Regions from separate parts of the Brevibacillus gelatini genome, predicted to be linked through region 1. Evidence: riboswitches for the same ligand, from Rfam matches in the RefSeq annotation. Region 1 holds a riboswitch; each other region holds the start of a gene.
The links. A riboswitch is a leader RNA that binds a small molecule or an ion and turns the genes downstream of it on or off. The one in region 1 is predicted to bind cobalamin.

Region 1 (10,166 bases):
CCCACACCAGTTTGTAAGGCTGGGGGGCCTCTGCCTATGAACATCATATAACCCTCATGTGTTTTTCTCGTTCAGGAGAGCTCCAGAATAGTCCATATGGACGGTTTGCCAGTCATCTTCTCCTTCCATTCGAATCGCAAAGCCATTTCTTTGCCAAAAAGAAACAGCCCCAGGCAAAAAGCGATGCGTATGCAAATAAGCTGTCTGATAACCGGACTGCGCAATAAATTGCAGCGCCTTACCAACAAGCCGGGATCCAAGCCCCCCTCTCCTGTAACGGGGGTCTACATAGCACTTTACGATTTCAGCCGTCGTTGAAACGTCATAGCGTCCTTTTATTTCGGCGATTCTGTCATCATAGGGAACAACGCCAATTGATCCGATGATGCCCGCCTCCTCCACAGTCGCGATCAACAACGCAGAACCAGGCTGCATGTAGGATTGTGAAAAGTTTCCCAAATCGGCTGGCAACACATCATGGTCAATCATGGGAAAAACCTCTCTTCGTATTTTCATCATAAACGCAACACTGGCAACAATATCCGAATCTGAAGCCTTGACAATAGTTGCCGATTGTTGTGGTGTCAAAGCCGTTTCCTCCTTTTCGGTGAACTCTGTTCTTGCATCACACTGCCCGATTCGAGGTCGAGCGTTTGAAACAATAATCGCGAATAAGGATGCCGGAGTTGTCGCTCATCCCCCTGCGTGATCGTATCAACGATTTCCCCTTGGTACATGACCGCAATACGGTCGCATAATTGTATGGCTGATGGCAAATCATGCGTGATGAATAAATAGGAGATCTGCTCATCCTTTTGAATACGCTTCAACATCTCCATCATAGAAGCTTGCGATGGTTGATCCAAACTAGCGACGGATTCGTCAAAGATGATGATTTCCGGTTTGACAGCCAAGGCTTTGGCGATACAAACTCGCTGCTTTTGACCGCCACTTAATTGGTGCGGGTATCTGGATAAAAAGGAATCATCAAGTTCAACCAACTCCAGCAGTTTGACACATCGCTTTTTCGGCTCGGTTTCTTCCGGAAAATAATTGCGAATGGGTTCTTCCAGCAGCTCGCCGACAGACATTTTCGGATATAGGGAGGAAGCAGAATCTTGTAGCACCAATTGCATCTGCTTAAATATCTGACGCGGTTTTACTCGTTTCCCGTTGATGACCTGGCCGTGTAACAAAATTTGACCAGAGGTTACGGGTTCAAGATTCATGATGAGCTTGGCTAGCGTACTTTTACCGCTGCCACTCTCCCCTACCAAGCCTACACTCTCCCCTTTTTTTACGGTTAGATAAACTTCTCTAACGGCTTGCAGAGTCGTTCGGCGCCGAAACCACCCTTTGCTTCCCGTTCTTACGGGATATTCCTTCGTGACACGTCGCAGTTCAAGTAGCTGCATATAGCGATGTCCCCTCATTCCAACTGGATAATGCGATTCGCAAACTTCTTCACACTCTGCTGATCGTGTGAAATCAGTAACACGGTCAATCCAAAATCATGCTGCAGCTTCTTGAGCAAGACTAACACCCGCTCTCGATTCATCACATCTAAAGAGGTCGTCGGCTCGTCAGCAATGAGTATCTTTGGCTGCAAGCTTACCATCATCGCCAGTAAAACCCGCTGTCGCATCCCGCCACTTAATTCGAATGGATACGAAGATAAAACCGTCTCCGGATCGTGAAAGCCAAATTGCTGCAACAGAGTATGCAAGTACCCGTTCATGTCTTTTCTGCTCATGCTATCTTTTCGCAGCAAAAGCGTCTCCATCATCTGCTTTTTGACTTTCCGGATGGGATTTAACCCATTCAAGGATTGCTGGATCATCAAAGCGATCTCTTCACGCCGAAGCTTTTGCCAGAAACTGGTATCATAATCGAGAATATTTTTACCCTGATAAAAAATCTTGCCCTGCGTTACTCTCCATCCAGGTTCCAATAACCCTACAATGGCATGTGCCGTCAAACTTTTCCCACACCCACTCGGCCCAGTAAGGGCGACCATCTCCCCCTGAAACAATTGAAAAGACACGTCTTGCACAATCGGCTTCCACTTTCCATCCTGGTGACAGGAGACTTCCAGCTCTTCAACGCGTAGCAAAGGCTTTGAGGATTTCGTCACTTCACACCTCCCTGGAAATCGGTTGACCCGCTTTTCGAATCCGTTCACTGATTACTTGACAGCCCAATACAAATAAAGAGATAGCCATACCTGGAAATATCATCACGTGAGGTGCCACCTGAAAATAGGCAGTAGCATCATGCATCATGACTCCCCATTCAGGTGTCGGCGGCTGAGAACCCAATCCGAGAAAAGAAAGACCTGCAATCAACAGAACAATTCTGCCCAGATCCAATGAGCAAAAAACTGCGACAGGGGAAGCAATTTGCGGGAGGATGTACCTTTGCATAATCCGTAGACTCGTATTCCCGGACATCCGGGCAGACAGGATATACTCTTCCTGGCAAACTTTCAGCACAAGACTCCGTATCAGCCGAACATAAGTAGCCCATCGAACAATGATAATGGCCAGGATCAAATGAAAAAGTCCTGGTCCCAAAACACCAACAATCGCAATCGTCAAAACAATATCGGGAATAACCAACGTGCCATCTATCCATCGCATGAAAAATTGGTCAGTACGCCCCCGCAAGTAACCGGTTAATAGCCCAATCGGCACACTTATCAGCAGTGTAACGAGCATGATGACAAACGCAGAAGTCACACTGGTTCTGATTCCGTAGATGATCCGGGAAAACAAGCAGCGTCCCAAGTGATCTGTACCGAACGGGTAGGCCCAGGTCGGTGGCGATAATCTGTTGGAAAGATCAATGGCGAAAGGGTCGTGAGGAGTGATCCACGGGGCAAATACGCCAATGAAAATAAACAGCAACAGCAATCCTGCTCCTGTTAACAAGCTGTTATCGAAGGTAGAAACGTTCTTTTGCAAGATACAGGCCCTCCTCTATCGAACCCGTAGCCGTGGATCTACAAGTACCGAAATCAAATCGACGATAAAATGGATAGTCACAAACAAGAAAGAAGCGAACACCACATAGCCTTGAATAACGGGGTAATCCCTGTTTTGAATGGCTTTCATGATGTATTTCCCTAAACCTGGCCAAGAAAAGATCGACTCCACGATCATACTTCCTCCAAGCATAAACGCAAAGCTTGTCCCCATCATCGCCACAATAGGCAAAGCGGCATGCCGCAGCAGTTGGAACAGAATAATGCGGCTGTTGGATAGTCCCCTTGCCTTCGACGCTTTCACAAAATGATGATTCATCATCTCCAGCATATCGGATCTCAACAAGCGGGCATACACTGTGCCCATTCCCACCCCTAATGTCAAAGCCGGTAAAACAAGATGCTTCCATGTGCCGTATCCCATCGAGGGTAGCCACCCATACCGCACCGAAAACAAATAAATGAGCAAAAATCCCAGCCAGTAGGAGGGAATGGCAGATCCCAGAAGAGCAAGGGTTCTGCCAAATCGATCTAACCATCCCGAAGAATAGACAGCAGTCGAGATTCCCAAAATCAAAGTCACTGACAGCATTACCAGCAACCCTGCCGTTGCCAATTCGATGGTTGCAGGTAATCGTTTGAGAAGCTCTTCAAGCACAGGTTCCTTAGAAACATAGGAGGTTCCCCACTGCCACGTAAATACATTTGCGATCCACTGCACATATTGATTCCCCAGCGACTCCGTTAAACCCAACTCTTGGCGCAATGACATCAACGCTTCTTCAGAGACAGGGACACCATTCGCGGTCAGCAATAGATAAGCGGGATCGCCCGGAGCAATCCTCACCAGAAAAAAAGTCAGAGTAGAGACGAACACGATGAAAATAAGCATTTGGACGATATGCTTTAGACAGAAACGAATCATTTCCATTGTCACTCATTTACATCTACTTGAGCATGATTGTAATAATACTCAATTGGATGAGGAATGAAACCTTTGACGCCATCCCTGACAGCAAAAATCGTTTTTGGATGAACGATAAAGGCTTGCGGGAGATCCAGATTAATCTGCTCCTGGATTTTTAGCGCCAATTCGTTACGTTTTGCCGTATCCGTTGTTTGATTCAATTGGTCTAACATGTTGTCGAGAGAAGGAGAAGCGTAATGGGAGACGTTTGAATGACTATCCGAACGATAGAAAATGTTTAGGAAGTATTGAGGATCACCTGTGTGTGCCGTCAACATGCTGTACATGGAAAGATCCCAATCCTCATTGGCCAGGACTTCATCAATGTTTTCCACCTGACGAATTTTCGTTTGGATCCCCACTTTCAACAGTTCATTTTGAATAATTTCAGCCATGATGGATAATTCCGGGCGCTGCGGAAAGGTTAACATCTTCACTTCAAATGGCTTCCCTTGCTTTTCCCACATGCCCTGGGCATTTTTCTCCCATCCGCCTTGCTTCATCAAGTGGTCGATGGATTGTGTTTCCTTGACCTTGACTGTTTGTCCTTTCCCAAACGGCAGCACTTCGGCAAATGGACTTTTGGCTATGGTACCCTCGCCGCGCATGACAGAGTTGACGATTGCTTCACGTGGGATGGACATATCCACCACTTTTCGGTAAGCGAGCTCACGAAATAAGGGAGACTTCATATTAAACAGCAGCATGTGCGTCCGCAGCGACGAAGCCGTTAGCACTTCGATATGATTATTCTTTTTCAACAGTTCTACAGCATCAATGGGAATGTCCGTTGCAGCGTCAACATCCCCTGATTGGAGTGCCATTAATCTCGTATTTCCATCTGAGATGAATTTAATTGTGACCGCAGATAAATGTGCTTTTTCTCCCCAGTAATCATCAAATCTCTCCAGGCTAAGGGATTCGTCCTTGTTAAAATTTTTGATTTTGAAGGCCCCCGTAAGAGCGGGGTAGGTCGCCTTGCCCTCCATTGTTTCTGTATCGACAATCATGGTCGAAGGATCAGCCAAATGGGCGACCAAAGCTGCGTTTTGCTTTTCTGTCACGATTTTCAGTTGAGTGGGAGACACAGCTTCCAACGATTGGATTTGCAATAAATCCTTTGCCATTTGGCTGTTCTTGATCGAACGCAACAAGGAATCTTTCACACTCAGCGCGTCCATTTTTTTCCCGTTATGAAAGAGAACATTTTCTCTCAAAGTAAAAACCCATGTCGTTTCATTTTCTTGCTTCCATTCTTTCGCTAACCAGGGCTTTGGCTCCAGTTGCTCATTTAGTTGAACCAAGGTTTCCCCCGCTCCAGAGCGCATAACCTCCCAGCTATCGCTGCTGTGTGGATCCAGACTGGCCGGACTCCAAGGGAAAGCCATCGTCAAGCTTTTGTCAGAGGTCGAAACTACAGAAGCTTCCTTCTGCGTTGCCTGTTCAGCCGATGAGGCGCAGCCAACCAGTGCCAGCGTGAAAATAAAGGCAGCCATCTTGAAAAGAAAACCACGTTGCCTGATTTTTGCTTTATTCATGTGCATTCAACCCTCCATATGTCATATAACCAACCAAATCCCTTCCGCGAGGTGCTTTCCATGAAAGCATCCCTCATTTTTCAAAGTCTCCCATGTGGCAAACTTCCTTTCATACAAACGAAAAAGCCCCATCTGTGGCAGATGAGGCAACGTGTACAATGATTCAAACGATATGACTAATGGAAAAATGGCAAGTCGAATCCATTCTGTACACCTCTCCTCTCCGCGAAGGATTTTACGGTGAAGCAATCTAGGTAGGTCTCCTGGCTTGCCGGATCTTTGCGTTCTTTCGTCTTCCCCGATCACGATCGAGTGACATGCATGAAAGAAAACTCCCCGGTTACAGTGGCGGGACCGCTCGGGATTTCCACCCGATTCCCTGTTACCCCTTGTTCTCACAAGGGCACCTAGTTGCTCATATGAAATTAGTATTCAGTATAAAAAAGAAAATGGGGGAAGGCAATGTATTTTTGCTACACGCAAAAAAGGCTTGTCACAGGAAAGTGATGCTGTAGCAAGGGTGTGACGGTGTGTGTGCTACGGGTGACAAACTGTCTTACGGCCTACAATAATCGCCCCATTCCAGCTTCGTTTTCTGAATGCCATCCTGCCTTCTCGTCACTTTTGGAAACGTAGTTATCACTACTTTGTTAACATAAGAACTCTTCGCTAGTTGAGCGAATCTGGTGCCCACGTAGAGATGTCGCCTCCCGGTGTAGCTACTATCAGCCATGCATGACCAGCGTATTCTGGACCATCTCCTGCTTGCCAACATTCATATTTATCATGGTTTCCATTTACAAAAAGCGTTTTTCCTGATTCAAATTCAATATGGAGATGCGGATATTGACTACCCAATCGAACGGCATTTACTTTTTCCCTACGTAACCGCAAAATGAATATATACGCTTCTTCTTCCGATAAATCAATCATCTCTTCTTGGGAGTTTGGAAATACTCGGGTTTCTTTAGGGAATACAGCCCATCGTGATTCAATGTTTAACCAAAGTTGGTCTGGAGAATGATTTGTGTAATGCTCAAAACGAATTAAAAACGTACCTGGTCCTGGACCAAATTTCATACCATCTAATTGGCTACCTACAAATATATGGTTTAATACCTTCTCTGTGTATTGCTTGTGTTCAATTTCCAACATAGCCCCCCTTTTATATCAACCTAGCCACATTACTAGCTTGGAACAAGTTCCTGCTGTTCTTCCGTTACGAGACGAAACCTGGTGAATATGCACAGGTCGACTGAGGACTGTGTTGTTACGTAGATTTGGACGGCACAATCTGGACAGTTCCAATATTTGTTATTTTCCTGAGGTACTCTCTCTCTCGTTCTACCTAGTTGTCCATGTCTTTGGTGAAAGCTTAACAGCTGACAACCTTGTACCTTCTCAAGGGACATCCTGAATAAAAAGCCACTGTAAAATAACCCTTTCCTTCTCCTTGCTCCCGCCCTTCCTTCGGGTTATTAATTCTTACTAATGAGAAACTCAAACTCCCGAACCGTATACTCCGGTAGAAAGTCCTTAACCTCATCTAAAATCCCCTTCAATTTTTGGCGCTTTTCATCGCTCATTGACACATAAAATCTTGTGTTATACCCACACATCCATGATTCTACATGCCGCTTGGCCAAATCACGGATTTCCTCTTCCTGAACAGCACATGCCCGTAATAAATAAAGTATGTTGTCTGCCTTGCCAAACTTAGTAAACAAGAAGAGAATGTTTTTCTTCACATAGGGGCGTAAATCATTTACATAAATCCCCCACAGCAGTTCGGCATGACGTAGGTCAATAATATTTGCAAGCACTTGTCTCGCTTCCCGCGATACGCTTGGTTTATCTGATTGTAGGGAGTTGATAAAAACGTCTGTGTAATCCTCTGGATTAAGCATACCTAGTGCTTTCACTGCCGCTCTGCGCGTCCGCGCATTTTCATGACACAAGAACGGAATAATCCATTGTGCATCTGTTTTATCGCCAGTTTCACCCACTCCAGCAATCGCTGCCTGTATCAATCTTTCATTTGTCCCATTCAGCTTTTCTCTGTAAAATGACGAGAAGTCAATTCGCTTATCTTTTAAATAATATCTGGCCATTTCACGAATGGTTTTATGCCGATCAAGAAGAGCAGCAAGCAGTTCTTCGGTAGACTCCTCTGAAAAACGTTCCATATATGTTTGTAATGCCAGTTGCCTAATGGGAGGAAAAACGTCACTCCTGATTCGTTTTAGCCATTGAATTAAACACTCGTTTGAGTAGTTTCTGCAAATGTGTTTAGCTACCTGTAGCCGTATCCAAGCATCAGATTGACGTAGTGCTTCTGATATAACTGATTCTTGCTCAATATCAGGAAGGTTGATCGCCAGTTCAAAGCAGAATCGTCGCACAATAGGGTCCTTTGAATGAAAACCGCTTAACAACACTTTCCGATTTTCTGGGTGACGAAACAGACCATATATTTCATCCACGAAGTCAGAGAATTTTTCTCGGTTATAGTATTCGGACAAATGTTTAACCAGACAAATAGCTTCAAGAAAGTGCTTTACATAATCAGGACGAATTCTCTGCTTGAGTGCCTTAAAAGCCATGAAACGGATTTTTGGCAGCCAATCGTTCATGCGGAGAAGCAGAAAAGGAATCTCCTTCCCCGAAAATTGATGCGCCAACATTTCAACCGCTGCTTCCCTCACATATCCATTTCGATGAAAGCTGCATATCCCAATGAAACTAACGTCCGACTCATCGTTGATCCGAATGGCCATGACATACTCAGGCGACAAATGATGCCATCTTGCCATTTTTTCTTGGTAATGATAAGGGGCTAATCTCCGCATGTATTGGTCAAAACCAATCAAGTTTTGCTTACCATGACGGCAAATAATTTTGTGTATGGTATCACGTGCTGTACTTCGTACTGTTTCGCTTGTCTCTATGGCAAACGGCAATAAGAAAGTCAGAGTAAGCATGCTTCTGGAATTGGCTAGCGATTGTAATATTTCAATTTTTCTTGTATCCGATCTTTTAAAAATGTTGAGGAAAGAATTTTTTCCGTAAAGTTCATCGATTAAATCTTGCTCCTCTTTTGACATGTCTCTCATAGTCCTAACCCCTCCAAAAGTAAAAAAAGAGCTACCTTACCGTAGGTAGCTCGATAAACAGACTGTTTCTAAGTTGTAGCCTCGTGATGGCTCCATTCACAATTACCATACGAAAAGTATTGACCGTTTTTTCCGGTCTACAACTTTATTAAGCAGCCTAAAACTATATTATCTCTGAACACAAACCTCTACTCCAACAAATCCTGTTACTCCACCGTCACACTCTTCGCCAAATTCCGCGGTTTATCCACATCCAGGCCACGCGCGACAGATGCGTAGTAAGCAAGCAATTGCAATGGAATGACGGTCAGAATCGGTGTGAGCATTGGCAGAGTGGCCGGCATGTAGATCACTTCGTCCACAGTCTTCGCCAGGTCGTGGTCGCCTTCTGTCGCGAAGCCCAGGACATGAGCGCCGCGCGCTTTTACTTCCACGATGTTGCTCACCGTTTTTTCGTAGATGTCTGGTTGTGTAGCCAATGCGACAACCGGAACGTTATCTTCAATCAGCGCAAGAGTACCGTGCTTCAGCTCACCAGCCGGGTACGCCTCGGAGTGGATGTAGGAGATCTCCTTGAGCTTCAGGGAGCCTTCCAGCGATACCGCGTAGTCCAGACCGCGGCCGATGAAGAACAGGCTGTTTACCCCTTTTGTGCTCTCGGCAAAGCGGCGAACCTGCTCAGCATCTTCGAGCATGGATGCGATTTTGCCTGGGATTGTCTCCAGATGCTCCACGATCGTCGCTACCTCGGCAGCCGCAAGCGTGCCTTTTACCTGCGCCAGATACAGGCCGAACAGGTACAGCGCTACTACTTGGGAGGTGTACGCTTTGGTCGAAGCTACCGCTACCTCAGGGCCGGCCCAGGTGAAAATCACTTCGTCGGCTTCGCGCGCCACAGAGCTGCCGACAACGTTCGTGATCGCGAGTACCTTCACGTTGCTCTTCTTCGCTTCACGCAGTGCAGCCAGTGTGTCTGCTGTCTCCCCCGATTGGCTGATGACGATCATCAAGGTTTTGTCCGTGTAGATCGGGTCGCGGTAACGGAACTCGGAAGCAACCGCTACCTCTACCGGAACGCGGGTCCATTTTTCGATGATGTCTTTGCCGACCAGACCTGCGTGCATGGAAGTACCGCAAGCGACGATGTAGATGCGGTCGTACGTCGCCAGTTCGGCATCGCTCATTTTCAACTCAGGCAAAATCACGCGCTTGTTCTCGCGGTCAATGCGGGCGCCCATCGTGTCGCGAACGGCTTGTGGCTGCTCGTAAATTTCTTTAAGCATGAAAGAATCGTAGCCGCCTTTTTCCGCTTGCACCAGATCCCACTCGACATGGAACAGCTCCCGCTCAATTTTCTCTCCGGTCTCTGCGTTCATCAGTTCCACGCCGTCGCGAGTCAAAACAGCCATTTCGCCTTCGTTCAAAATGTAAACGTCACGGGTATGCTCCAGAATAGCCGGAATGTCCGAGCCAATAAAGCTCTCGCCCTGACCTACGCCAACGACCAGCGGGCTGGCCAGACGAACAGCTACCAGCTTATCTGGTTCATGCTCAGTCATGATTCC
Region 2 (10,166 bases), 1.0 Mb from region 1:
GGTAAGCGGCAGTGTAATCGTAATTTCCGTTCCTTGTCCGGGGGTGCTTTTCACTTGCAGCTCGCCGCCGTGGTTTTCGACCATGCGGCGCGAGATCGGCAAGCCCAGTCCGGTTCCGTCTTCTTTCAGGGAGAAGAACGGCTCGAAAATCCGCACGAGATACTCCGGAGGAATCCCTTCTCCCGTATCCTTCACTTTTATATGTACCGCTTTTTCGTCCAGGTGGCTTTCGATGACAAGAAGGCCGCCTTCTTTCATGGCCTCGATACTGTTTTTCATCAGGTTGAGCAAAATTTGCTTGAGCTGCTCGACATCGGCATGCAGGCGAATATGGGGCGCACAGCGATCCACGATCTCGATGCCGTGCAGCATCGCTTCGGCATTCATCAACGGGAGAATCGAGTGGATGACGCCCGCGAGATTGACCTCGCGATAGTCCGGCTTGGACGGCTTGGAGAGCATCAACAGCTCGGTGACGATCCGGTTGACGCGCTCGATTTCCTCCAAGATGAGCGGGAGATAGTGGCGATCCCGTTCCTGATCGGACAGGCGCTGTTCCAGCAGTTGGATAAAGCCGTAGATGACGGTCAGCGGATTGCGGATTTCATGTGCCGCTCCGGCTGCCAACTGTCCGACCATGGCGAGTTTTTCCGACTGGTTCAAGTATTCTTGAATCTGTTCCTGTTCGGTAATATCGAGAAAAGCGACCATCCAGCCCGACTCCTGATCGTGCTGGTGATTGTGCAGCGGCACGTACGAGACAAGCGCGATAAAAGGCGTATCATCTTTCTTGTACAGCGTCATTTTGCGATTGACGAACCAGGGAGAGTCCTGACTGTCGGTTGAGCCGGCAAAGGAAGCATCCTTGCACATCGGGTAGCCGGCCTCATCGACCTTGACCAGATCGTTTGCCAGTTTGTTGACGTGAATACCAGCCCCGGCGTGCGGATGGGTAATGATCCCGACGGGCAACGAGTTGAGGATTTGCTCCCGAATATTTTTTTCGTCCGTCAAAATTTGCCGTTGCATTGCGTCCTGGGCAAACAGATCGGCTATGTTGCTCGACATCTTGTTGAATTCCTGGGCAAGCTCGCGGAATTCATCCTGGTGCGTGTACACAATTTGCTGCCCGAACGTCCCTTTGGACACTTCGCGAGCCTGCCGCATCAACGACTCGATGGGGCGAAGCAGTTCGTTGCGGAAGTAGAACGTGCAAAAAAAGCCGAACAAAATCGCTGCTACCGATACGGTGTAGGTGAGGATGAGCGATACGCGAATGCTTTCGTTCGTGTGCTGAAACTCTTTGTTCGTCTTGTACTCCAACTGGTTGAGCGAAAAGGACAAATCCCGCTCCAGCTGATCGATCAAGGGCTGGACCTCTTGGCTGAGCACGTAGCTGACAGCCGGCACGTTGTTTGCCTTGAGCAGCGGATTGATTTTGTTCAAAAAGAGAAAATCCAGCTTGGAAATCGATTCGACGATGGTGAACAGGCCGCTGTTTTCTTCTGTTTTTGTCAGCGAATCAAACTTGGAAGTGTCTATCAGATTCGTGTAGTACTGATCGAGATAGGATTCGTCGCGGGTCAAGGTGTACATGTTCAGGGCGTAGGTCTTGGTGTAGATTTGATTTTTGACGTCCAGCAGAGCGCTTGTTTGCGGCAAGACGTCTTGCGTCAGGTGTACTTCGTCGGAGGTTACTTTTGTCATCTGGTAGCTGAATAGGCTGGTGACACATCCGATCAGAAGCATCATGACGAGATAGCTGAGCATGATTTTTTTCTGGAATCCAAGATTTCTGAACAGGGACATGCAAATTAACCTCCAAATGAACCACGGGAAGAAGTGAGACGCTGCATTTCCCGTTCAATATCTTCACGAACTTCCGGGGGCACCATCGGGCCGAACGGGCTGAATTTGTTCACACCTTCGGCCAGACCGTACAAGACTTTGCCGCTCGGAAGCTGACCTGCCATGTACTGCTCGAAAATCGTCCGGTAGCACTGGCGGACGTCCTGTACCAGCGAAGCGAGAACGTAGTCGGGTGCAATGTAGCGTTGGTCCGCGATATAGCCGATCGTGTACACCTTGGACCGCTGTGCTTCGGTAATGACGGCAAGATTGAAGCTGTCGCCGGTTGTGTAGATAACATCGACGCCGCTGGCGATCATCTCGCGTGTTTTTTTCACCGCATTTTCAATGTCATTAAAATCTGATACCTTGCCGATGAAAACCTTCGTTTTCGGGGAAGCCTTTTTTACCCCTTCCTGAAAGCCCTCGGCCTGGGCAAGCTCCGGCGGCTTGTCCACCAAAATATAGCCGACCTTGCCGGTACGGGACATTTTCGCTGCGAGCATGCCGACGAGCTGGCCGGCGGGCTTCATGTCGTAGCGAATCGTCGTCTGGTTGGGATGCGGCGCTTCTCCGTTGAAGGAAACAAAGCGTGTATGCGGATATTGCAGCGCCACGCGGGTAAACGGTTCGGAAAAAATGCCCCCATGCCCCAAAATGAGGTCGTAGTCATTTTCCGCGTATTTTTGCGCCACGTTCATAATTTGCTCCGGCTTTAGATTGTTCGCAATTTCCAGGGTAAAGCCGAATCTTTTTTGCATTTCCGTGATGCTCTCCAGCGCGCTGCTGTTCCAGCCCTGGTCGTACGTAGGACCTTCCAGCAGCAAGGCAACACGCAATATTTCAGAAGAAGGTCCGCGTCTATTCATGACTGTTTCCAAATGCTTCATACTGGTGATGAATTGGCTGGTAATGAGCAGAAGCAACCCGACAACCAAAGCGGTGTACAGGGCCAAGAAAGGCTTCAGCTTGAGCATGGATGAGTTCTCCTCCAAAGGATACAGGCCTAGATTTAAGTAATCGGCAAAGAAGTGCACTCCTATTATATCGAAAAAAGTGTCGAGTTGAAAAAAGAGGAAATAATGGGGCCGGATGGGGGTGCATGGAAAAAACGGATCAGGACACGCTAAGGAGGAAAACTGCTTCAGCAAAAGCCAGAGAAAGGGAGGCGCCTGTCATGGAAAAAGACATCGTGGAAATCCCGCAAACCGATATACCGGATGAAGTGAGACAGGTCGATTTGCCGGAAATAGGCGTGACGACACCGCACCCGAAGCCGGAGAGTCCGCTGGCTTCGGATGGGGGCGAGCAGGTTGCTGGTGAGCGCGTTACAGGCGATACTGCGGGGCCAATCGGCTTTCTTCCATAGGGAATGTGCTGCAAGTGTTTGTTTCGACAAAAGAAGTCATTTTCTCTCGTGGACAAGGCTTGCGATTTCTGCAAAAGTAGTAGGTAGAAAGCGCAAGATGTGAGGGGATAGGACAGCATGGCCCGATTGCTGATTGTAGATGACGCAGCCTTCACGAGAAGGATGTTGACGGATATGTTAGGCGAGCAGCACGAGATTTGCGGAGAGGCGAGCAATGGCTTGGAGGCGATTGAAAAATACAAGGAATTGAAGCCGGACATTGTGACGATGGACATTACGATGCCGCACATGCACGGGATTGAAGCCATGCGCAAAATACTGGATTACGATCGGAATGCCAAGGTGTTGATCTGCTCCGCAGTCGGCCATCGGCAAAAGGTGCTGGAGGCGATGAAGACTGGGGCGAGCGATTTTGTCATCAAGCCTTTTCAAAAAGAGCAAATTCTCGATGCGATTTCACGGTTGGTGTAAGAAAACGGGAACAGCCGCCAAGGCGATGTAGTCTGGCGGCTGTTTGTGTGCGGTTTTGGTCGCGTTTCGCGTTAGAAGGAACCTTCGTGCCGATTTTCCAGACAACAGACGGCGGCCATACCTGGCAGATCATCCACCCGCAACTCGTCCGCAGCAAGTAGGAGCGCGTTGCGCGGGGATCGGATCAAAAGGAGCAGTCATGCGCTGCTCTTTTTGCATGAACGGCGGAAAAAGTGCGTCCCTCTCCTGCTTTCCTGTATAATAAAAACACACGTATGAAAGCGCGGTAAAGAGGTGGAAATGTGTCCGTAGAGCCTAACTACTTTCAACAGTATCAGCATGCCGACATAGACGAACTTGCCGATGCGATTGGCGAACTTTTGCAAAACCCGATTACAGTGGAAGACGCCGATCACAAGCTGATTGCCTACAGCTCTCACGGGGACAGCACGGATCAGGCGCGCTGGTCGACGATCATGGGCCGCAGGGTGCCGGAAAAGGTGCTGACGCGGCTGTGGAAGGACGGCGTGTTTCAGGAGCTGTTGACGCAGGATGATCCGGTGCACATCCCGGCCAAGGATGAAGTCGGTCTGGGCAAGCGGGTGGCGATTGCCATTCGCCGGGGCAGTGATGTGCTCGGGTATATTTGGGCGCAGGAAGTGAATCGGCCGATTACACGCGAGGACGACGAAATTTTGCGCCAGGCGGCACGGGTTGCAGTTCCCCGGCTCATGCAGCGGCAGGGCAAACGCAAGGCCGAGGAGCAGCGGCGCAAGGAGTTTTTATGGGAGCTTTTGCTCGGCAACCACAAAAGCGAGAGCGCGATCCGGCAAAAAGCGGACAGCCTGCAAATGCAGCTTCCGACCTCTTATTTGATTTGCGTGATCGAAGCGGCCGGAGCGCGGCTCGACCAGTATTTGTACCCCCTGCTCATGCGCGACAAGCTGCTGTGGGTCGTAGACGGCTCGCAAATCATTTTGCTGATCGGGCTGAACGAGGACGGCAAAAAAGATGTACGGGAAGTGCTGATTCGCAAAGTCGAGCAGTTTTTGGCCGATTCCCTGGGCAAGCTGGAAGCCCACGTCACAGAGGGGCGGCAGGTGATTGCAGGCTACGGGCTTGGCTACAGCACGTATTTGGAAATTGTGAAAAGCTACAGGGAGGCGCTGCATGCGCTCAAGATCAAGAAGCTGTTTCCCAAGGAGAACGAAGGCATTTACGGCTATCACGAGCTGGGCATTTACCGCTACCTTTTGCAGTTGAAACAGTGGGAAGAGGAACAAGGCTACAAAAATGAACGGCTGGAAAAGCTCAGACAGTACGACCGCGACAACCAGACGGCGCTCATGGAGACGCTGGAGACGTTTCTCGATGCGGCAGGCAAGGTAAACGTAACGGCGCAGCGCTTGCACATCCACATCAATACATTGAGCTACCGGCTGCGGCGGATCGAGGAAATCATGCGGGTCGATCTGGAGAACATGAACCAGCGGGCGGCACTTTATCTGGAGCTGAAAATGGCGAAGCTCGATCAGGAACAATAGTCTGTTTGTGAATTTTCACAAAAAGAAGGACACCAAAATTAAAGGAATCCCCAAGGAAGCGCTGCCATTTGTCGCTGTACAATGGTAGTAATCCCATTAAATCGGCGTTTCCAAGGAGGACTACCCATCATGATCGTTGGAATTCCTAAAGAAATTAAAAATAACGAAAACCGCGTTGCCATTACGCCAGCAGGCGTAGCCGCTCTGGTGCAAAACGGACACACAGTTCGCGTGGAAACAGGAGCTGGCCAAGGCAGCGGCTTTACCAACGAAGACTACACTGCAGTAGGCGCTGAGATTGTCGCGACCGCAGCAGATGCGTGGGCCGCTGACATGGTTATGAAAGTAAAAGAACCGCTTCCTGCCGAGTACGGCTACTTCCGTGAAGGTTTGATCCTGTTCACGTACTTGCACCTCGCTCCAGAGCCTGAGCTGACTCGTGAACTGGTTGAGAAAAAAGTAATCGCGATCGCTTACGAAACCATCCAGCTCGACAACGGCGCTCTGCCGCTGCTCATGCCGATGTCCGAAGTAGCGGGCCGCATGTCTGTACAAATCGGGGCGCAATTCCTGGAAAAACAATACGGCGGAAAAGGCGTGCTGCTCGGCGGCGTACCTGGCGTGCCAAAAGGCGAGGTAGTGGTAATCGGCGGCGGTATCGTGGGTACAAACGCTGCGAAAATGGCGGTCGGTCTCGGCGCAAACGTAACGATCATCGACGTGAACGCAGACCGTCTGCGCCAACTGGATGACCTGTTCCAAGGCCGCGTGCAAACGCTGATGTCCAACTCCTTCAACATCGCAAACGCGGTGAAAAAAGCAGACCTGCTCGTAGGCGCTGTCCTGATCCCTGGCGCACGCGCACCTCGTCTCGTAACCGAAGACATGGTAAAAACAATGACGCCTGGCTCCGTCATCGTAGACGTGGCGATCGACCAAGGCGGTTCTATCGAAACAATCGACCGCATTACGACGCACGACAACCCAACCTATGAAAAACACGGCGTGATCCACTACGCGGTAGCGAACATGCCTGGTGCAGTCGCTCGCACTTCCACGCTGGCTCTGACCAACGTGACGGTTCCATACGCTGTGCAACTGGCGAACAAAGGCTACGCCCAAGCGATCCGCGACAACCGCGCGCTGGCAAAAGGCGTAAACGTCATCAACGGACACGTAACGTACAAAGCCGTAGCCGATGCGCACAACCTGCCATACACTTCTGTGGAAGAAGTTTTGCTGGTGAAAAACTAATCCTGATTGCAGAAACGAAACTGCTTGCCGCTGATCGTCGGCAAGCAGTTTTTTTTTGCCGGTTGGAAAGATGTATCTCGTATAAAGGTTAGCCCACGATAAATAAAGTGTGGTATTCTACAATGAGGTAAAAATGGAGTAAGGAGTGCAACCGGGATGTATAAGCTCATTAGAAAATATCTGTTCCAGATGGATACGGAAGAGATTCATGAAAAAACGGTTGGTGCCCTGAAGCTGGTGGAAGATTCTGCGCCGGGAAAAAGCTTGCTGCGGATGCTGTTCCAGGTGAAGGACGAGCGTCTTGCCACGAAGCTGTGGGGAATGACGTTTCCCAATCCGGTAGGACTCGCCGCCGGGTTCGACAAAAATGCCGAGGTGTACCATGCACTGGGTGCGCTTGGCTTTGGTTTTGTGGAAGTCGGGACGCTGACGCCGCAAGCACAGCCGGGCAATCCGCGGCCGCGCCTGTTTCGGTTGCCGGAGCACGAGGCGATCATCAACCGGATGGGCTTCAATAACCACGGTGCTTATTTGGCTTCGCAGCACCTGGTCGATTACGCTTATTCCGATGTGCCAATTGGGATCAATATTGGCAAAAACAAAGTCACTCCCAATGAGGAAGCGGCTTCTGACTATATCAAATGCCTGGACATGCTCTATTCATACGGCCATTATTTCGTCATCAATATCAGCTCTCCGAATACTCCCAACCTGCGCGACCTGCAGGAAACGGAGAGCATGCGGCTTCTGGTGCGGGCGGTGCGCGAAAAAGCGGCCGAAATGGAAGCGCGCGGCATCCGGAAAAAGCCGATTTTGCTCAAAGTAGCGCCTGACATGTCCGATGAGCACATGCACGATGTCGTGCATGGAGCGGTGGAAGAGGGCATTTCCGGCATTATTGCCACCAATACGACCTTGTCGCGTGAAGCTGTTCAGGGACATCGCCATGCCGAGGAAGCGGGAGGACTGAGCGGAAAGCCGCTGACAGAGCGCTCCACAGCCTGGGTCAAGGAAATTTACCAGGAAGTGGGCGACAAGGTGCCGATCATTGGCGTTGGCGGCATTTTCACCGGAGAAGATGCCTACGCGAAAATCCGGGCGGGCGCAAGTCTCGTCCAGGTGTACACCGGGATGATTTATCAAGGCCCTGGCATCTGCAGGCAAATCAACAAAAAGCTCTTGCAGCTCTTGAAGCGCGACGGCTTTTCCCACATCAGCGAAGCGGTCGGCGTGGACGCCAAGGCGTAAGGCAGGAAGAAAGCACATGCAACCGATGATTTTTCCAAGCGACAGTCATCGGTTTTTCTTTTGCTTGCCAATCGGCATTATCATATATTCTTCCGCTTTTTCCCTTGATTCTGTATAATAATGTGGGACAGGCAAAACTGTCTGACAATTGCATATTGCCGGCAATAGGTGCCTTTATGTGCAAACCGCATAAAGGGTAACAGGGAATCGGGTGAAAGTCCCGAGCGGTCCCGCCACTGTAAGCAGGGAGTTCTCTTTGAGAAATAGCCACTCATTTTCATGGGGAAGGCCAAAGAGCGCGATGATCTGTAAGCCAGGAGACCTACCTACTTGCCACACCCACAATACCTTCGCGGAAAGGAGCGGTGAATACGAAGCAATGTGACTGTGCCAACGGTCTATTGTTTTTGTGCGCATACCTCGTCTGCCAACGGATGAGGTTTTTTTGTTGGTGAAAAAAGAAAGAACAGCAAAGGAGGAGGAAATGCTTGAATCGTTCCCGTCTTGTTTCGACTGGTCTCTTGATTGCAGGCTTTGTCCTTTATTTTCTCGTAAATGAACCACAGACGTCCTACGCGATGCACATCATGGAAGGGTATTTGCCGCTTGGCTGGGCACTGTTTTGGTGGGCTGTGTTTCTTCCGTTTTTTATTCTCGGCATTCGTTCCTTGAACAAAATCGTCAAGGAGCATCCGCAAATGAAGCTTCTGATCGGCGTATCCGGCGCTTTTGCCTTTGTGCTGTCCGCGCTGAAAATTCCTTCGGTCACGGGCAGCAGTTCCCACCCGACGGGAACCGGGCTTGGCGCGATCATGTTTGGTCCGTGGGTCATGTCTGTGCTCGGCAGCCTGGTGCTGCTGTTCCAGGCGCTGCTTTTGGCGCATGGAGGGCTGACGACGCTGGGAGCCAATGCGGTGTCCATGGCAGTAGCAGGGCCGCTGGTGGCATACGGCGTCTATCGCCTGATCGCGCGCGGAAACGGCGGACAGCGTTTGGCCGTATTCGCTGCTGCTGCGCTCGCAGACCTCGCGACTTACATCGTGACCTCCTTGCAACTGGCTTTGGCCTTCCCGGCTGAATCCGGCGGGGTTATGGCGTCGTTTGCAAAATTCGCCGGAATTTTTGCCGTCACACAAGTTCCGTTGGCGATCAGCGAGGGGCTTTTGACCGTACTCGTCTGGAACTGGCTGCAAGCATACAACGCAAATGAGCTGGCGCAACTTCGCCTGCTGAAACGGGAGGAATCGCTGTGAAAAATGGGATGAACTGGCTGCTGCTCCTGGGCGTGGTCGTGCTGGCGGTTGTGCCGTTAATGTTGGTGCAGGATTCGGAGTTCGGGGGAGCAGATGGAGCGGCCGAGGAAGCAATCAAGGAAATCGCCCCTGCCTACGAGCCCTGGTTCCAGCCATTGCTTGAACCGCCAGGGGGCGAGACAGAGGGCTTGCTGTTCGCCGTGCAGGCAGCGCTCGGGGCAGGCATTGTCGGCTATGCCATGGGCTTGTACAAGGGTCGGCTGGATAAGCATAAAAAATGATTGGACAACAGCTTGATTCGCTTTCCTATCAAAACCGGCTGCGCTTTTTGCCGCCCGAGCACAAGCTTCTGTTGGCGGGCGTGCTGATCGTGCTGGTGCTGACAGGACATGAATGGTTGCAGATGGCCATTTGTGTATGGATGGGAGTATGGGTGATGGTTTACGCCCGTATTCCCGTCCGTATCTATTGCGGATTTTTCATCCTGTCCCTGTCTTTTTTCGTCCTGGGTCTTCCGGCGCTGTTGCTGGAAGCTGTGCGAGCGGATGCGGCAACGGTCGTCCAGGCGGTTGCGGCTTGGAAGGTCGGGCCGTATCTGGTCTACATTCCGGCAAGCGCGGTCGACAAGGTGTGGGTGCTTTTCTGGCGGACGATGGCCAGCCTCGCCTGTTTTGCCTTCGTCTTGTTTACCGTGCCGTTTGCCGAGATTTTGCAGGTGCTGCGCAAGCTCAAACTTCCGGTCATCGTCACCGATTTGCTGATGATTATGTACCGCTTTATTTTCGTGTTGCTCGGCCTCTCGCATCAGTTGTGGATTGCCCAGCGCGCGCGTGGCGGCCATCGCGGGTTCCGGGGGATGTTGCGGGACGCGAGCGGACTGGCCGCGCAGTTGTTCGTCAGGGCCATGCGCAAATACGATGCGCTGTCCAAAGGGGTGGCTGCGAGAGGTTTCGGGGAAAGCCTGCAGGTGCTTTCCTTGCACACGCATTCTCGCTCTCGCCGATATGAAGCGGAGTCAATCGCAGGCTGTCTTTTGCTGATTTTGCTGGAGTGGTGGACAGGAGGGTAATGCTTTGACATCATGGCTGTTGGAATTTGTTGATTTGCACTACGCCTATCCAGGCGGCCGCGGTCCTGTCCTGAAAGGGTTATCCCTGGGCATTCCGGAGGGGAAAAAAT
Region 3 (10,166 bases), 2.2 Mb from region 1:
CGGGAACGGTGCAGATGTGCGCTTTCAGGCTGATTGGAACAGTGATGAGGTGAAGGTGCTGCTGCATCGGGGGCCGCGCAGCGGGGGAGAGGCGACAGACACGGCTGTTGACGTTTCTGACGCGCCTCCGATTCAGTACGAGGAACCGGATTTTGCGCCCTACACACGGCTGCCCGGTGTCGAACACGCAGCCAAAGTATACATGAATGAACTGGCCGAGGCGCAATATGACGAAGACAAGGTTTCCGAAGTGACGCTGATGGGAATCGACCCCAAGGAATTTGGACAGACGGTCTGGTGGAAACCGACTCTTTTGCCCCACCATCTCAACGAATACTTGAATCTTTTGGCGAAGGAGCCGCGTGCTGTGGTGATTTCGCGAAGTCTCGCGGATCAGCTGGGGATAGCCGAAGGGCAGACGATTGAGATCGGGTGGAAGCAATCGCGTAAGGTCGAAGTGATTGTGTACGCCATCGTCGACTACTGGCCAGGGTGGAGCCCGGTTCCGGAGCAGGTAACGTATGGAAAGAGGGAGCATTCGTATCTGATTGTGGCGAATTTGCCGTTTGTGCAGGATAAAATGCGCGTGGAACCGTATGAAGTATGGCTCAAAATGAAGCCGGATGCTTCTTCGGAGGAGCTGTACGGTGCGCTTGCCGCCTCCGATGTTCAGCTCGTCTCACTGGACAACGCCAGGCAAAAGCTGATCGAGGTCAAGAACAGTGCCTTTTACCTGGGACTGAATGGCTCTTTGACACTCGGGTTTCTTTTGTCGATGCTGATTACGTTTCTCGGCTACATCCTGTACTGGGTGCTGACACTAGGATCGCGCAAGCTGCAGTACGGGGTATTTCGGGCAATGGGAATGCCGTTTGGTCAGCTGGCCCGCATTCTTGCCTGGGAGCAACTGCTGACGTTTGGCTGGGCGTTCATCATGGGCATGGCAGCAGGGAAGCTGGCCAATCTGCTGTTTCTCCCTGCCCTCGGGCTGTATTTGCAGGCGCAGCAGCAAGTTCCTCCGTTCGCGATCGTGACGAACAGGGGGGACGAATGGGTGATCCACTCATTCGTCGGTCTGACGCTCCTGGCAGGTGTCGGGATTTTGTGTGCGATGCTGTCCCGGATGCAAATTCATCAGGCTGTGAAGCTGGGGGAGGACTGATCGCGTGATCGTTTGCGAAAATCTGGTCAAAATTTACAAGGCAGCCGATCTGGAGGTAGTGGCGCTGCAAGGCCTGGACCTGAAAGTGGAAAGCGGAGAGCTGATGGGAATTATCGGCAACAGCGGCAGCGGCAAATCGACACTGCTGAACATGCTGGGAGGGTTGGACCGCCCTTCTGCGGGGAAGCTGTACGTGGCTGGCAAAGACCTGTTCCGCATGTCGGGCCGCGAGCTGGTTCAGTACCGCTTGCGAACGGTCGGCTTCGTATGGCAGAACAACGCCCGCAATCTGATACCGTACTTGACCGCGCAGCAAAACGTTGAACTGCCCATGCTGCTTGCAGGCAAGCGAAAGCGGGAAAGAGCCGTGGAACTGCTTGATCTGGTCGGGCTCGGCCATCGCCGAAAAAACAGGCTTGGCGAGTTGTCCGGCGGCGAGCAGCAGCGGGTCGCCATCGCCATCGCTCTGGCGAACGAGCCGCAGTTGTTGCTCGCGGATGAACCGACCGGCAGCGTGGATACCAAGACAGCAGCGCTCATTTTGGATCTGTTTCAGGAGCTGAATCGGACGCTTGGCTTGACCATTGTGATCGTCACCCATGACATGGCCCTGGCTCGCAAGGTGGAGCGGGTAGTGGCGATCCGGGACGGCAAAACATCCAGCGAACTGCTAAGGCGAAAAAATGACGACTTGCCCCAGGAGGAGGAAGAGCACGAGGAACTGGCTGTTCTGGATCAGGCTGGTCGCGTGCAGATTCCGCGCGAATATCTCGATGCGATCGGAGCGAGCGGGAAGCTGCGGATCGAGCGGGAGGAAGGAAGAATCGTACTACTGCCGGCAGAAGAATGACTTTTGAAAAGGGCGTACCGCAGAGAACCCCTTTATTACGCGAGAGAGCAGGGCTTGGCACGGAGGCAAAAGACTGGCAAAATAGAGGAAGAATCGATACCAGAACCGATAAAAGCAGGAGGATTCCATGAAAATCGCGCTACACCAGATCGCCTATCAGATCGGGATGCATCCGTCTGAGATGGCCAGGCTGGTCTACGAGGGAGAGATCACAGGCGAAGTGCCTGACCGCAATCCGCAAGCGAAGGATGCGTGGGTAGATCTTCATTCGTTGAAAAATTTCATTGAATGGAAGTTCGATCAGGGTGCCTTCGACCAGATGTTTTTCGATAAAGCCATGCGCCATCTCAACAAAGCGATGGGGAAAAAATAAAGCGGTACGACAAGGGAGAGAACACAGATCATGCAGCCATCCATCATTTATTGCCTGTGCCCGAAAGCCTATTGGGAGAAGTGGGCGGACAAAGACCATTACCTGCCCCGCGACTATGAGCAGGAAGGCTTCATTCACGCCACGAAAGGCGAAGAGCTGCTCAGCAAGGTGGCCGCCAGGGTGTATGGCGCATTCGACGAAGAATTGTACGTGCTCGTCGTGGATGAGACAAAATCGCCTTCTCCCGTGAAATACGAGCAGGCGAAGGACGGACTTTTTTATCCGCACATTTACGGGCCGCTCCATCGCGAGGCGATCATGGATGTGAGACGCATGCTGAGAACAGACGGACAGTGGCATATCGGACCGTCTGTTTGCTGATCCAAAGCCATGTGCAACCCCCGCTTTTGCCGAACCCCGATTTCTCCACCTGATCGTACATAATTCCTCCGCGAACGGAGCACAATGGTACAGGTAGGAAATCAAATTGGCAAAGGGAGGAGTGTTTTTCATGGCAAAACCAGACGACCGTTCTGACAACGCAGCCAAGCTGCAAGAGATGCTGCAAAACACGGAAGAGAACATTCGCGAGTCAGAGGATTACCTGGCGGCACATGCGGGCGAGATTTCCGAAGAGGAACGGGCAAACATCGAGGCGAAAAACTATCGCCGTGCAGAGAGCATCCAGGGATTTCGCTCCGAGATCAAAGACGAAGTTTCCCATAGTGAATAACGTGTTCATCAGCGCCTGTCGCAGTCTGTTGCGGCAGGCGTTTTTCACATGCAGCCGGCAAAAGTGCAACAAGACATGAATTGTTGGGCGAAACATGGTAATCTGTAAATGGACAAATTGAATCAAGAGGAGAAAGACTATGAAACGACCAGAAGATACACGCGTCGTTGTCGGCATGTCCGGCGGGGTCGACTCCTCCGTGACGGCTTACCTGCTCAAGCAACAGGGATATGACGTCATCGGCATCTTCATGAAAAACTGGGATGATACCGATGAATTCGGCCACTGCACGGCGGAAGAAGACTTCCAGGATGTCCGGCGCGTCTGTGAACAGATTGGCATTCCGTACTACACCGTAAATTTTGAAAAAGAATACATGGACAAGGTGTTCCAGTATTTTTTGGATGAATATAAACGCGGGCGCACCCCGAATCCCGATGTCATGTGCAACCGCGAGATCAAGTTCGGCGAGCTTTTGGCAAAAGTCATGGACCTGGGGGCCGATTACATCGCCACAGGCCATTACGCGCAGGTGAAGTTCATCGACGGAGAGTACAAGCTGCTCCGCGGCGCAGACAACAACAAAGACCAGACGTACTTCCTCAATGTGCTCGGTCAGGAGCAGTTGTCGAAAACGATGTTCCCGATCGGCCATTTGCCAAAGCCAGAGGTGCGTAAAATTGCCGAAGAAGCCGGGCTGTACACCGCGAAAAAGAAGGACAGCACCGGGATTTGCTTCATTGGCGAACGCAACTTCCGCGAGTTTTTGCAAAACTACTTGCCAGCCAAGCCCGGCAATATCGAAACGGTAGACGGAGACGTGATCGGACGGCATGACGGCCTGATGTACTACACGCTTGGCCAGCGCCAGGGCTTGGGGATTGGCGGCGGGCACGGCAAGACCGGACAGCCGTGGTTTGTCGTGGACAAAGACCTGGAGCGCAACGTCCTGATCGTTGGCGAAGGCAGCAACCATCCCCGCCTGTATTCGAGCAGCTTGCTGGCGACTGACGTGAACTGGGTGAGCGCGAACAAGCCGACCGAATCGTTTACCTGCACCGCGAAATTCCGCTATCGCCAGCCTGACCAGCAAGTGACGGTGCACATCCGCGAGGGCAACACCGTAGAAGTTGTTTTTGCAGAACCGCAAAAAGCAGTGACACCTGGGCAAGCCGTCGTCTTTTACGATGGAGAAGTGTGCCTGGGGGGAGGCACGATTGACAAAGTGCGTCCGATTTCCGATTGACAAAGAGAATGAAATAACGGAGGAAGCGTTAGGTGGATACAGCGAAAAAGTCCAAAGTGATTATTGTTTCGTTTCTGGCGGTTGCGATCTTGATGGGGGTGCTCGCTTACATGGGGATGGCAGTCACGGGCAATGAGCACATGGCCACGATCCAGAGCGTCATCGCGGAAAAAGGCGGCGTGATTGCAGCGAGCGGTGTGACAGTGGTTCCGCTGGAGGAAAGTCCGTTTGAGAAAAGTGGAAAGGGCAACACCATCTATCGCATCGTGTACACGAAGGATGGACAAACCTTGACAGCCTGGTATCGCTCCGACAACCATTCCTCGATTATCAAGGAACCGGAAGAGTGGATTCTTCCGCAATAAGCAGCAAGGATTAAATCTGACTGGGAGAGTGAGGGCAGTACATGACCCAATATGCTGGACTTCGAGAATTGGCCCAATTGATTCGCAGACTGGAGCCGCAGCTAACAGGGGCGTCCCTGAGCATTTTGTCCCATGAAAATAAAGAAGAGATCGCTTCGCTTCTGCTGGAGGGACTTGGCGGCGGCGTCTCGGTTCAAAACAGTTCCGGCGAGTACGCCAACCATCTCGCAAATTTGCGCGTGGGCGCGAACAAGTACACGTTTGCCCAGGACTGGCGCGAAGTGTACATCAGCGAAATCAACTACTGCGCCTGTCGGATTCCTCCGGGCGCTCACGGTCTGCTGGTCCACCATACTGACTATCCGGGCGTCATTTACGACGTGTCCCGCAAGCTGGCTGACCACGAGATCAACATTTCCAAGCTGAATGTGTCGCGTGAGCAAAAGGGGAAAAACGCCCTGTTGATTTGCGTCACCGACGAAGAGATTACACCGGCGGTAGTAGCGGCCATCGAGGAGCTGCCGCAGATCAACAAGGTGTTGTCTCTGCAATAGGCGAAAAAGAACTGGAATGCACGCATGACCGCTCATCGTTTGCGTATGGGCGGTTTTTTGTGTGTCGACTGGCGTTCGTGCTTGTGGCATGGAGCGAGGTAAAGAAAAAACTGCCCTGACTAGCGGGCAGGTGGCTTGGAAGCAAAGCGAATGGCGTGACTGATGAGAACGTGCAGGACAGAGGTGTGATTTTCGTCCGGGAACTGGCGGAAAGACGCTTCGATCTGCCCATTGCCCATGTCGGACAACCGCTCGGCCATTGCCTGCGCCTTGACGTTGACGTCGAAGCGGCCGTCGTTTTCCAGCTCCCCGATGGTGAGCAGCGCTCTGATGCGCGTATCGTCAGTGAGCAGGGACGGCAGGCGGCGTTCCTCTTCCAACAGGACGCTTTCGTTCCAGTGGATCGACGGGCTGCCGGCGATATAGCATTGGTACGCATGCGGCCGGGTCAACAAGGCGTGCAGCACGAGCAAGCCGCCGAGCGAATGCCCGAAAATCGTTTGCCGGGTGCGGTCGACGGGCAAGTCCTTTTCAATCGCGGGTTTCACCGTGTCGTCGATGAAGCAGAGGAAGCCTTCTGCCCCGCCCATTTTTGGCCATTCGCCGCCGCGCGGGTGAGCAGGCAGCTCGGATGCGGGCACGACATGGGTGAAGTCGTAGTAACGCGAGGGATGAAACGGCGCTTCTGTCGGATAGCCGATGCCGACGACGATTGCGGGATACACACCCGTTTTTTCTGGAGCCTGGCTTTGCAGGCGGATCGCTTCGGTCATGGTGCCAAAAACCGAGTTGGCATCCAGCACATAGATGACCGGGAAGCCGGATGGCGGCGGTGTCACGTCAGGGATGCTGACAAAAATGTGAAACGTGCGATCATCGTAGGTCATTTTTCGGATTTGCGAACGAGGAATCGTTACTGCTTCATAAACCGTGTCCTCCATCATGAATCACTCTCCAGTCGGCCGATGGCGTCAACTTTTTGTATACGAAATCTATTATAGGGATGCGATCCAGAGATTGGCAACAGAGAAATGAGAGAGATTATCAGTGCCAAAATAGAACATGCTGACCTTGACTACTACGATATATTGAGGTAAAGTAAGTTTTGCCAACTACATATTGATGCGGACAGGTGTTTGCCACGCAATATCACGCAATATTTGGTAGACATAATAGGGAAGTCGGTGAAAATCCGGCGCGGTTCCCGCCACTGTAAGGAGCGAGTTCCATTTTGTGTTTGCGCCACTGATCCAACAAATCGGGAAGGCGAAAATGGAGCGATGACCCCGAGCCAGGAGACCTGCCTGACCGCAAGCACTGTGTAACCTACGGGAGATAGGGAAGTGTTCGAACGCTCCATTCGTCTTGGGACGAATGGATACGATGGGGATCATCATGCGCATTCGGCCTTTTGACGTCGGATGCGTTTTTACTTTGCTTGAAAAATTCACATTAGCAGTAAAGGATGAGGGACATGTTAATCGCTTTTGACTCCAAAACAGGAAACGTCAGAAGATTCGTCAGCAAGCTCGGGTTGCCTCACGTGGAGATTGATCCCGAAATGGTGATCGAAGAGCCGTTCGTTCTGGTTACATATACGACGGGCTTTGGCCAGGTGCCGGAAAAAGTGGAGCGTTTCCTCAAGCGGAATCATGTCTATTTGCGCGGCGTGTCGGCCAGCGGCAACCGCAACTGGGGAGCCAGCTTTGCCAAAAGCGCAGACACGATTGCCAGCCAATATGGCGTTCCGGTCATTTCCAAATTCGAACTGTCCGGTACCGGCCGTGATGTGGAACAATTTACGAGTGGGGTGGCAGCAATTGCGACACATTGAATTGAACAACCAACTGATGCAGCGAGGAAGCGACGGATTTTACCAACTGGAAAAGGACAGAGAGGCCGTTGCTGTCTTCATGGAAGAAGTACAGGCCAAGACGATGACCTTCAACAGCGTGAAAGAACGCATGGACTACTTGATCGAAAACGACTACTACGAAAATGTGTACGAAAAATACACCGTGGAACAGGTCGATGAAATTTTCCGTCTGGCGCATGGAGCCGGGTTTCAATTCGCTTCGTACATGGCCATCTCCAAGTTTTACAAAGACTACGCCCTGAAAACGAACGACAAATCGATGTATCTGGAGCAGTACCCGGATCGGGTGGCGATTGTGGCACTCTCGCTCGGACGTGGTGACTTCGAGCTGGCGAAGCGGCTGACGGTATCCATGATCGAGCAGCGCCTGCAGCCTGCGACACCGACGTTTCTCAATGCCGGAAAAAGCCGCCGCGGCGAAATGGTTTCCTGCTTCCTGCTGGAGATGGACGACTCCCTGAATTCGATCAACTACGTGCTCGGCACTTGTATGCAGCTGTCCAAAATCGGCGGCGGCGTGGCCGTTAACCTGTCCAAGCTGCGCGGACGCGGCGAGCCGATCAAAGGTGTCGAGGGGGCAGCCAAGGGTGTCATGCCTGTGCTCAAGCTGCTGGAGGATGCGTTTTCCTACGCCGATCAGATGGGCCAGCGTAAAGGCTCCGGGGCGGCCTACTACAACATCTTCGGCTGGGACGTCAACGAGTTTCTCGACTGCAAAAAGATCAATGCCGATGAAAAGTCGCGGATCAAGACGCTGTCAATCGGCCTGATCGTACCGAATGTGTTTTACAAGCTCGCAGAGGAAAACAAGCCGCTGACGGTGTTCGCGCCTTACTCCGTTTACAGGGAATACGGCGTCCATCTGGATGATCTGGATCTCGACGAAATGTACGACGAGCTGGTGGCAAACGAGCGCGTCAAGAAAAGAGTCGTCATGAGCGCCCGCGACATGCTCACCAAAATCGCGATGATCCAGATGGAGTCGGGCTACCCGTACATCATGAACAAGACGAACGCGAACAAAAATCACGCGCTGAAAGACATCGGCTCCGTGAAAATGTCCAACCTGTGCACGGAAATTTTCCAGCTCCAGGAGACATCCACAATTACCAACTACGGCGAGCCGGACATCATCCGCCGCGACATTAGCTGCAATCTGGCTTCGCTCAACATCGTCAACGTGATGGAGCGCAAAAAAGTGCGCGAATCCGTGCGCGAAGGCATCGAGGCGATTACCGCCGTAAGCGATATGACCCGCGTGGAAAATGCGCCAGGCGTGCAAAAGGCGAACCGCGAGCTGCATTCCGTCGGGCTGGGTGCGATGAACCTCAACGGCTACCTGGCGAAAAACAAGATCGCCTACGAGAGCGAGGAAGCCAAAGACTTTGCCCGCACGTTTTTCATGATGATGAACTACTACTCGCTGGAAATGAGCATGGAGATCGCCCAGGCCAAAGGGGAAACGTTCATGGGCTTCGAGCAGTCGGAGTACGCCAAAGGCACGTATTTTGACAAATACTTGACGAACGACTACCGTCCGCGCACGGAAAAAGGCAAGCAACTGTTTGCTGGCATGCACATTCCGACCCCGGACGATTGGGCCGCGCTCAAGCAAAAGGTGCAGAAGAACGGACTGTATCACGCGTACCGTCTGGCGATTGCGCCGACGCAGAGCATTTCCTACATTCAGAATGCGACATCGAGCGTGATGCCGGTCGTCGAACATATCGAGACAAGAACGTATGCAAACTCGACAACCTACTACCCGATGCCGTACATGTCGCAGGAAAACTATTTTTACTACAAATCTGCCTATGTGATCGACCAGTTCAAGGTGATCGATTTGATCGCAGAAATCCAGGAGCATGTAGACCAAGGAATTTCTACCGTACTGCACGTCAACAGCAACATCTCGACCAGGGAACTGGCGCGCTACTACATATACGCGGCGAAAAAAGGCTTGAAATCGCTCTACTACACACGCACCAAGCACCTGACAGTGGAAGAGTGCATTAGCTGCGCCGTGTAATGTGAGGGAACGCCCCTGTGCAGAACAAGTTTTTTTAAGAGAAGAGGAACGCCGATGAAAGCAGTCAATTGGAACAGGCCGGACGACGATTTTACAATGACCTTTTGGAACCAGAACATCATGCAGTTCTGGACGGATGACGAGATTCCGCTCTCGGATGACAAAATGTCCTGGATGGAGCTTAGCGCTTCGGAACGGGACACATACAAAAAAGTGCTCGGCGGACTGACCTTGCTCGACACCGTGCAAGGTGGCGTAGGGATGCCGAAAATCATGGAGCATGTGGACGGACTGCAGCGCAAGGCCGTCCTGGCCTTCATGGGCATGATGGAGCAAATTCACGCCAAATCGTACAGCAGCATTTTCACGACGCTCGCTGCTACGGAAGAGATCGACGAAATTTTTGCCTGGGTCGAGCGCAATCCGCATCTGCAAAAGAAAGCGGCACTGATTTCGAAGCGCTACCAGGAGATCGAGACGCAAAAAGATTTGTACATGGCGATGGTCGCCTCGGTCTTTTTGGAAAGCTACCTGTTTTACAGCGGTTTTTTCTACCCGCTCTATTTGGCAGGGCAGGGCAAGATGACGAGCAGCGGCGAAATTATCGACCTGATTGTGCGGGATGAGAGCATTCACGGCCTGTACGTCGGCGTGCTCGCGCAGGAAGTGTACCAAAAGCTCAGCGTCGCGGAGCAGGCGGCGGTGAAAGAAGAGCTGTACGCACTTCTGCACGAGTTGCACGCAAATGAAGAGGAGTACACCGTCTCCCTGTACACAGAGATTGGCCTTGCGGACGAGGTGTTGGCCTACGTGCGCTACAACGCGAACAAAGCGCTGATGAATCTGGGGTTGGAACCGTTCTTCCCGGAGGAGGAAGTCAACCCGATCGTCCTGAACGGGATACGGACGCACACGAAGCAGCACGATTTCTTCTCGAAAAAAGGCAATGGCTACGTCCGTACGCTCAACGTCGAGCCG

Region 2: another riboswitch for cobalamin. It lies ahead of AAFJ72_RS18240 (energy-coupling factor ABC transporter permease); the one in region 1 lies ahead of AAFJ72_RS01665 (ABC transporter substrate-binding protein).
Region 3: another riboswitch for cobalamin. It lies ahead of nrdI (class Ib ribonucleoside-diphosphate reductase assembly flavoprotein NrdI); the one in region 1 lies ahead of AAFJ72_RS01665 (ABC transporter substrate-binding protein).

Annotation. Positions count from the first base shown of each region.
Region 1 covers NZ_CP154342.1:271,193-281,358, reverse strand. Annotated here, with positions in the region: gene AAFJ72_RS01690 (GNAT family N-acetyltransferase) at 55-588, opposite strand; gene AAFJ72_RS01685 (ABC transporter ATP-binding protein) at 585-1,415, opposite strand; gene AAFJ72_RS01680 (ATP-binding cassette domain-containing protein) at 1,430-2,134, opposite strand; gene nikC (nickel transporter permease) at 2,136-2,963, opposite strand; gene nikB (nickel ABC transporter permease) at 2,979-3,914, opposite strand; gene AAFJ72_RS01665 (ABC transporter substrate-binding protein) at 3,917-5,488, opposite strand; cobalamin riboswitch at 5,725-5,913, opposite strand; gene AAFJ72_RS01660 (hypothetical protein) at 6,158-6,643, opposite strand; gene AAFJ72_RS01655 (HEAT repeat domain-containing protein) at 6,967-8,601, opposite strand; gene glmS (glutamine--fructose-6-phosphate transaminase (isomerizing)) at 8,808-10,166, opposite strand, start outside.
Region 2 covers NZ_CP154342.1:3,768,704-3,778,869, reverse strand. Annotated here, with positions in the region: gene AAFJ72_RS18275 (ATP-binding protein) at 1-1,809, opposite strand, end outside; gene AAFJ72_RS18270 (BMP family ABC transporter substrate-binding protein) at 1,815-2,825, opposite strand; gene AAFJ72_RS18265 (hypothetical protein) at 3,026-3,217, shown strand; gene AAFJ72_RS18260 (response regulator) at 3,335-3,688, shown strand; gene AAFJ72_RS18255 (PucR family transcriptional regulator) at 3,991-5,232, shown strand; gene ald (alanine dehydrogenase) at 5,362-6,486, shown strand; gene AAFJ72_RS18245 (quinone-dependent dihydroorotate dehydrogenase) at 6,643-7,734, shown strand; cobalamin riboswitch at 7,884-8,078, shown strand; gene AAFJ72_RS18240 (energy-coupling factor ABC transporter permease) at 8,223-8,987, shown strand; gene AAFJ72_RS18235 (energy-coupling factor ABC transporter substrate-binding protein) at 8,984-9,268, shown strand; gene cbiQ (cobalt ECF transporter T component CbiQ) at 9,265-10,056, shown strand; gene AAFJ72_RS18225 (energy-coupling factor ABC transporter ATP-binding protein) at 10,061-10,166, shown strand, end outside.
Region 3 covers NZ_CP154342.1:2,452,347-2,462,512, reverse strand. Annotated here, with positions in the region: gene AAFJ72_RS11720 (FtsX-like permease family protein) at 1-1,162, shown strand, start outside; gene AAFJ72_RS11715 (ABC transporter ATP-binding protein) at 1,167-2,012, shown strand; gene AAFJ72_RS11710 (hypothetical protein) at 2,140-2,385, shown strand; gene AAFJ72_RS11705 (DUF952 domain-containing protein) at 2,416-2,766, shown strand; gene tlp (small acid-soluble spore protein Tlp) at 2,897-3,118, shown strand; gene mnmA (tRNA 2-thiouridine(34) synthase MnmA) at 3,258-4,364, shown strand; gene AAFJ72_RS11690 (hypothetical protein) at 4,397-4,729, shown strand; gene AAFJ72_RS11685 (ACT domain-containing protein) at 4,771-5,283, shown strand; gene AAFJ72_RS11680 (alpha/beta hydrolase) at 5,403-6,224, opposite strand; cobalamin riboswitch at 6,397-6,605, shown strand; gene nrdI (class Ib ribonucleoside-diphosphate reductase assembly flavoprotein NrdI) at 6,758-7,117, shown strand; gene nrdE (class 1b ribonucleoside-diphosphate reductase subunit alpha) at 7,104-9,188, shown strand; gene nrdF (class 1b ribonucleoside-diphosphate reductase subunit beta) at 9,243-10,166, shown strand, end outside.